2 linked regions of the Alkalilimnicola ehrlichii MLHE-1 genome follow. The protein of the gene in region 1 interacts with the protein of each later gene in a pairwise test. Links are inferred from orthologs where the notes say so. Each region holds a gene or a part of one and is shown in the gene's direction. Other genes may lie near its edges.

What was found.
Region 2: the proteins of secB (region 1) and secA interact in binary tests that used the Escherichia coli proteins (3 or more experiments, as listed by UniProt). The link is inferred for Alkalilimnicola ehrlichii MLHE-1 from one-to-one orthologs.

Annotation. Positions count from the first base shown.
Region 1 is NC_008340.1:2,910,842-2,914,115, forward strand. Bases 172-3,133 are described here. They hold secB (protein-export chaperone SecB), read left to right. Parts: upstream 172-1,350; coding sequence 1,351-1,917; downstream 1,918-3,133. Other genes in these bases: MLG_RS12980 (murein hydrolase activator EnvC family protein), read right to left, coding at 172-659; MLG_RS12985 (rhodanese-like domain-containing protein), read left to right, coding at 812-1,267; MLG_RS12995 (NAD(P)H-dependent glycerol-3-phosphate dehydrogenase), read left to right, coding at 1,939-2,937; MLG_RS13000 (tRNA (cytidine(34)-2'-O)-methyltransferase), read left to right, coding at 2,945-3,133. Outside these bases: more of MLG_RS12980, read right to left, coding at 1-171; more of MLG_RS13000, read left to right, coding at 3,134-3,274. UniProt on the Escherichia coli protein: One of the proteins required for the normal export of some preproteins out of the cell cytoplasm. It is a molecular chaperone that binds to a subset of precursor proteins, maintaining them in a translocation-competent state.
Region 2 is NC_008340.1:2,363,557-2,367,117, reverse strand. What follows is about bases 14-3,262. They hold secA (preprotein translocase subunit SecA), read left to right. Parts: upstream 14-332; coding sequence 333-3,062; downstream 3,063-3,262. Other genes in these bases: argJ (bifunctional glutamate N-acetyltransferase/amino-acid acetyltransferase ArgJ), read left to right, coding at 3,073-3,262; MLG_RS14900 (DUF721 domain-containing protein), read right to left, coding at 14-221. Outside these bases: more of MLG_RS14900, read right to left, coding at 1-13; more of argJ, read left to right, coding at 3,263-3,561. UniProt on the Escherichia coli protein: Required for protein export, interacts with the SecYEG preprotein conducting channel.

The DNA of each region.
Region 1 (3,274 bases):
AGCTGTTCACCGGTCTCGGCCAGGGAGGCCTCCAGCCGCGCCAGCCGCCGGCGCTGCTGCTCCCGCTCGCGCGCCAGTTCCGCACGGCGCTCGCGGGCCGCCATCTCCGCCCGGGCCAGGGCCTCGGACTGCTCCTGCAGCCGCTGCTCCAGGCTCTGCAGGCGCTCCAGGGTCTCGATCACCGACACCAGATCGGCGCGCCGCGCGGCATCCAGGCGGCTGTGATAGGCCAACAACCGTTGCAGCGCTGAGGGGTCCTGCTGATTCAGCAACACGCGCAGGCCGGCGTCCCGCCCCCCCTGCCAGACGGCACGCAACTGCCGCGCCAGCCGCTCGCGCTGCGCGCGCAGGTGCTGGTCGCGTTCCGCCATTTTGGCCTCCAGCTCGGCCACCCGCGCCTCAAGCGCGGCACGCTCCTCCTCCGCCGCCCGCAACGCCCGCGCCGCCCGCTGGACCCGACGGTCGCTCTCCTCCAGCGCCGCCTCGGCCGCGTCGCGCTCGGCCTCGTCCCGGGCCAACGCCTGGCGGGCCGCCTCGATGCGCTCACGGACCGCTTCTAGTTCCGCCTCCGTGGCCTGCAGGTCGTCCTCCACCCCGGCCGCCAGCGGTGACACCAGGGTCAGGGCGGTGATCAGGAGCAGCATGGGTGCGATTCTCATGGCGATTCCAGCTCTCGGGTGTGCCTCGGGGGACCTGCGCGGTGGCCGGGAGGCTGGTATCATGGCCGCCCACTTGGCGCGCCGCAAGGTGGTCCGGCCGGGCCGGTGGCGACGCTGTCCCACAACCAATCAGACAACAAATGGAATCCTCCATGGAGCAGTTGCTGGAATTCATCACCGACAACTGGATGCTCGTGCTGGCCTTCGTGCTCATCCTGGGCTACTGGGTCGGCGCCGAGATCTACCACTTCAGCAGCGGCGTCAAGACCATCACCCCGGAGACGGCGACCCAGCTCTACAACCGCGACAATGCGCTGTTCGTGGATATCCGCAACAACACCGAGTACCGCAAATCGCATCTGCCCGGGGCGTTTCACATGCCGTCCACCGAGGTGGATCAACTGCTGGAAAAGCTGCGCCGCCACGAGTCCCGGCCGCTGATCGTCTATGATGCCAATGGACTGCAGGCCAACAAGACGGCGCGGCGACTCCGCAAGGCCGGCTTCGAGACGGTCTACCAGCTCAAGACCGGGCTCACCGGCTGGGAGAGCGCCGGCTACCCGATGGAGCGCGGCAGGACCAAGCCCAAGCCCAACCCCAAGGGCTGACCCCATAACGACGACGGCAGCGCGCGGCAGGCGCGCCGGCACCGATTCAACCCGGCACTGAACGTAACGGAGTGGAGCAAGACATGGCAGACGAACAACCCCAGGGTAACGGCCAGGGCGCCGCGCAGCAGGGCGAGCAACCCAAGCAGCAGTTCCAGATCGCCAAGCTGTATCTCAAGGATGTCTCGCTGGAGACGCCGAACAGCCCGGAGGTCTTCACCGGCGAGTGGAAGCCGCAGGTCAACGTCGACCTGACCAGCAAGACCCGCGCCCTGCAGGAAGGGCACTACGAGGTGGCCCTGACCGTCACCGTCACCGCCAAGCAGGGCGAGAAGACCGCTTACCTGTGCGAGGTCACCCAGGCCGGGGTCTTCCAGATCAAGGGCTTCGAGGACGCGGCGCGCAACGGCCTGCTGGGCGCCTACTGCCCGGCCCAACTCTTCCCCTACGTGCGCGAGACGGTGAACAGCTTGATCACCCAGGGCGGCTTTCCGGCCATGGTGCTGCAACCGGTCAACTTCGACGCCCTCTACCAGCAGCGGCTGGCCCAGGCCGCCGAGCGCCAGAAGGCGGAGCAGGCCCAGGGCGGCGGCGCCGAGGCCAAGGGCAGCGATAGCACCGCGGCCCAGGGTTCCGACACCCAGCAATAACCGGGCGGAGGCGCGGAGGCCATGAACAGGCCACTGGGCATCATCGGGGCCGGCGCCTGGGGCACGGCGCTGGCCATCGCGGCCGGCCACGCCGGGCACCCGGTCCGACTGTGGGGCCGGGACACGGCGGCGGTTCAGGCCATGGCCCGGGACCGGGTCAACCGGCGGAATCTGCCGGACTGCCCGCTGCCGGACCCGGTGCAGCCGCAACCGGACCTGACAGCGCTGGTGGCCGAGTGCGACGACCTGCTGCTCGTCGTGCCCAGCCGGGCCTTCGAGTCCATGCTGCATACCCTGGCCCCGCTGATCGAGCGCCGCCACCGGCTGGGCTGGGCCACCAAGGGCCTGGATGCCGCCAGCGGCGGCCTGTTGAGCCAGGTGGTCCAGCGGGTGCTCAAGCCCCTGCCGCCCCTGGCGGTCCTTTCCGGGCCGAGCTTTGCCGCCGAGGTAGGGCGGGGCCTGCCCACGGCGGTCACCGTGGCCGCTACCGATCAGGGCTTCGCCAGCGACCTGGCGGACGCCTTCCGCTACGAGCGCTTCCGGGTCTATACCAGCACCGACCTGGTCGGCGTGCAACTGGGCGGCGCGGTGAAGAACGTCCTGGCGATCGCCACCGGCGTGGCCGACGGGCTGGGCTTCGGCGCCAACGCCCGAGCCGCGCTGATCACCCGCGGCCTGGCGGAGACCCGGCGGCTGAGTGAGGCGCTGGGCGCGGACCCGGACACCCTCACCGGGCTGGCCGGCATGGGCGACCTCATCCTCACCTGCACCGACGACCAGTCCCGCAACCGCCGGCTGGGCCTGGCCCTGGGGCGCGGCGAGGACCTGGACGAGGCGGTGGAGGCCATCGGCACGGTGGAGGGGGTGCGCACGGCGGATGAACTGCACCGCCTGGCCACCCAGGCCGGGGTGGAGATGCCCATCTGCGAGCAGGTCCATCTGCGCCTCGCCGGCCGGGTCTCCACCCGCGAGGCCGTGGAGAATCTCCTGCTCCGGCCCGGCGGCCGCCAGGAGCAGTAACCACCGCATGTTCCACATCGTCCTGGTCGAGCCGGAGATCCCACCCAACACCGGCAACGTCATCCGGCTCGCCGCCAACACCGGTGCCCATCTGCACCTGGTGCATCCGCTGGGCTTTCGCCTGGACGACACCCGGCTGCGCCGGGCCGGGCTCGATTACCATGAGTGGGCCCGGGTGGCCGAACACCCCAGTCTGGTGGACTGCCTGCGCCAGGTCCGGCCCCGACGGGCCTGGGCGCTGTCCACCCACGGCTCGGTCGGCTACCACCAGGTCCGCTACGCCCCCGGCGATGCCCTGGTGTTCGGCTGTGAGACCGGTGGCCTGCGTCGGGAGCTG
Region 2 (3,561 bases), 550 kb from region 1 along the record:
TAGCGCAGCCGGGTGGCCCAGAGGCTGTCCTCGGTGACCAGCAGCAGGCGTTCGGCATCCAGTGCGGCCAGTTTCCAGGGCCCGTGGAGCTCCGGCGGCATCTCGGCGTTCAGCCGCCGCGCCAGTCGGGCGAAGTGGCCGAGCTGGCGCAGGGTGCGCTGCTCCACCGGCAGGTTGTTCAGCCAGTGATTCAGGGGCTTGGGTCTGCCGGGCTGACTCATCGGGTCTCTCCGCGGTTGCCGCCGGGGTCATGCGACCCCCAGCCATATGATATATAGTAGGTCGCTTCCCGAACCATCGATGAAACCCGAGCAGTCCCCCTGGGAGAGTTCATGTTCAGCGCCATTGCCAAGAAGGTCTTCGGCACCCGCAACGATCGCGCCGTGAAGCGCCTGGCCAAAGAGGTTGAGCGCATCAACGCGCTGGAACCCGAGATAGAGGCCCTCTCCGACGACCAGCTGCGTGCACGCACCGAGGCGTTCCGCGAGCAGGTGGAGCAGGGGCGCACACTGGACGACCTATTGCCCGAGGCCTTTGCCGTCGCCCGGGAGGCCTCCCGGCGGGTCCTGGGGATGCGCCATTTCGACGTGCAGCTCATCGGTGGCATGGTACTCCACCAGGGCAAGATCGCCGAGATGAAGACCGGTGAGGGCAAGACCCTGGTGGCCACCCTGGCGGTTTACCTGCATGCCCTGAGCGGCCGCGGGGTGCACGTGGTGACGGTCAACGACTACCTGGCCCGTCGCGATGCCGCCTGGATGGGGCGCATCTACGAGTTTCTGGGCCTCTCGGTGGGCGTGGTGGTCCCCGGCCAGAGCCGGGAGGAGAAGAAAGCCGCCTACGAGGCCGACATTACCTACGGCACCAACAACGAGTTCGGCTTCGACTACCTGCGTGACAACATGGCCTTCCGCCCCGAGGACCGGGTGCAGCGGGAGCTGGCCTACGCCATTGTCGACGAGGTGGACTCCATCCTCATCGACGAGGCGCGGACCCCACTGATCATCTCCGGGCCGGCGGAACAGAGCAGCGAGCTCTACCAGCAGATGACGCGTATCGTGCCCAGGCTCCAGCGCCAGGAGGAAGAGGACGGCCCCGGCGACTATTACCTGGACGAGAAGGCCCGCCAGGCCCATATCACCGAGGAGGGGCACGAGAACATCGAGCGCCTGCTCCAGGCCGAGGGGTTGCTGGAAGAGGGGGAGAGCCTGTACGACGCCCGTAACATCTCCCTGGTGCACCATCTGAACGCGGCCCTGCGTGCCCACACCCTGTTCCAGAAGGACGTCAACTACCTGGTGCAGGACAACAAGATCGTCATCGTCGACGAGTTTACCGGCCGCGCCATGCCCGGGCGGCGTTGGTCCGAGGGGCTGCACCAGGCGGTGGAGGCCAAGGAAGGGGTGCCCATCCAGTCCGAGAACCAGACGCTGGCCTCCATCACCTTCCAGAACTACTTCCGCATGTATGAGCTGCTCGCCGGCATGACCGGGACGGCGGACACCGAGGCGTTCGAGTTCCAGCACATCTACGGGCTGGAGGTGCTCTCCATCCCCACCCACAAGCCCATGATCCGCGACGACATGACGGATCTGGTCTACCGCACGGCGCGGGAGAAGTACGACGCCATCATTGAGGACATCCAGTGGTGCGCCCAGCATGATCGCCCGGTGCTGGTGGGTACTACCTCCATCGAGGCCTCGGAACTGCTCTCGAAGGCGCTGCGCAAGGCGAAGATCCCCCACAATGTGCTCAACGCCAAGAATCACGAGCAGGAGGCCGGGATCATCGCCAACGCCGGCCTGCCGGGGGCGGTGACCATTGCCACCAACATGGCCGGTCGCGGGACCGACATCGTGTTGGGCGGCAACCTGGAGGCGGAGTTGGCCGAGTTGGGGGAGGACGCCAGCGAGGAAAAGATCGAGCAGGTCAAACGCGACTGGCAGGCCCGTCACGACCGGGTGATCGAGGCCGGCGGCCTGCATGTGATCGGCACCGAGCGTCACGAATCCCGGCGGATCGACAACCAGCTGCGCGGCCGCGCCGGCCGGCAGGGCGACCCCGGCTCCTCCCGCTTCTACCTGTCGCTGGAGGACAGCCTGCTGCGCATCTTCGCCTCCGAGCGCATGTCCGGAATGATGCAGCGCCTGGGCATGGAGGAGGGTGAGGCCATCGAGAGCCCCATGGTCTCGCGGGTCATTGAGAATGCCCAGCGCAAGGTGGAGGCGTACAACTTTGATGTTCGCAAACACCTGCTGGACTTCGACGATGTCGCCAACGACCAGCGCCGGGTGATCTACCAGCAGCGCCGGGAGTTGCTGGAGGCCGACGACGTCTCCGAGACCGTCGATGCCATGCGCAACGACGTCATCGACAGCGTCATCTCCGAGTTCATCCCGCCCGGCTCCATCGACGAGCAGTGGGACGTGGCCGGCCTGGAGGAGACCCTGGAGTCCGACTTTGGACTCAAACTGCCGCTGCGCCAGTGGTTGGACGAGGACGACTCCCTGCACGAGGAGACCCTGCGCGAGCGCATCCACCACGAGGTGGAGGCCCATTACCGCGGCAAGGAGGAACTGGCCGGGGCCGAGGTCCTGCGCCAGTTCGAGAAGGCGGTGATGCTTCAGGTGCTGGACAAGACCTGGAAGGACCACCTGGCCGCCATGGACTACCTGCGCCAGGGCATCCACCTGCGGGGCTACGCCCAGCGTAACCCCAAGCAGGAGTTCAAGCGCGAGGCCTTTGCCATGTTCCAGGAGATGCTGGAGGGGCTGAAGCGCGAGGTGGTCGGACTGCTCTGCCGGGTCCGGGTCCGTGCCGAGGAGGACGTGGAGGCGGTGGAGGAGCAACGCCGCCGCCAGGGCGATATGCAGTATCGCCACGCCCAGGCCAACAGCCTGTCCGGGCAGGGCGCCGGCGGCGAGGGGGCCGCGGGCGGGACGGCGCGGGGGCCGGTTCAGCAGGCGGATCAACTGCCCTTCGGGCGCAAGGTCGGCCGCAATGAGCCCTGCCCCTGCGGCTCCGGCAAGAAGTATAAGCAGTGCTGCGGCAAGCTGAGCTGAGGAGGGTGGCATGAGCGAACCGCAGCCGCTTCCCGTGCCCGGTGTACGGCTCGGCACGGCCCAGGCGGGTATCAAGCGGGTCGGGCAACGGGACTTGGTGGTCATGGAACTGGCCGCCGGCAGCCGCTGCGCCGCGGTCTTTACCCGCAACCGCTTCTGCGCCGCACCGGTGCACGTGGCGCGCGAGCACCTGGCCGCCGGTAGCCCCCGCTGGCTGCTGATCAATACCGGCAACGCCAACGCCGGCACCGGCGAGGCCGGGATGCGCGACGCCCGCGCCTGCTGCCAGGCCCTGGCCCAGCAGGTGGGCGTGGCGCCCGAGGCGGTCCTGCCCTTCTCCACCGGTGTCATCGGTGAGCCGTTGCCGGTGGACCGCATCGTCGCCGGGCTGCCGGACGCGGTGGCGGCCCTGAGTGAGGCGGGCTGGCAGGAGGCCGGTTGGGGCATTCTCACCACCGACACCCGGCCCAAGCTGGCCTCAGCCACGGTCCAGCTGGCG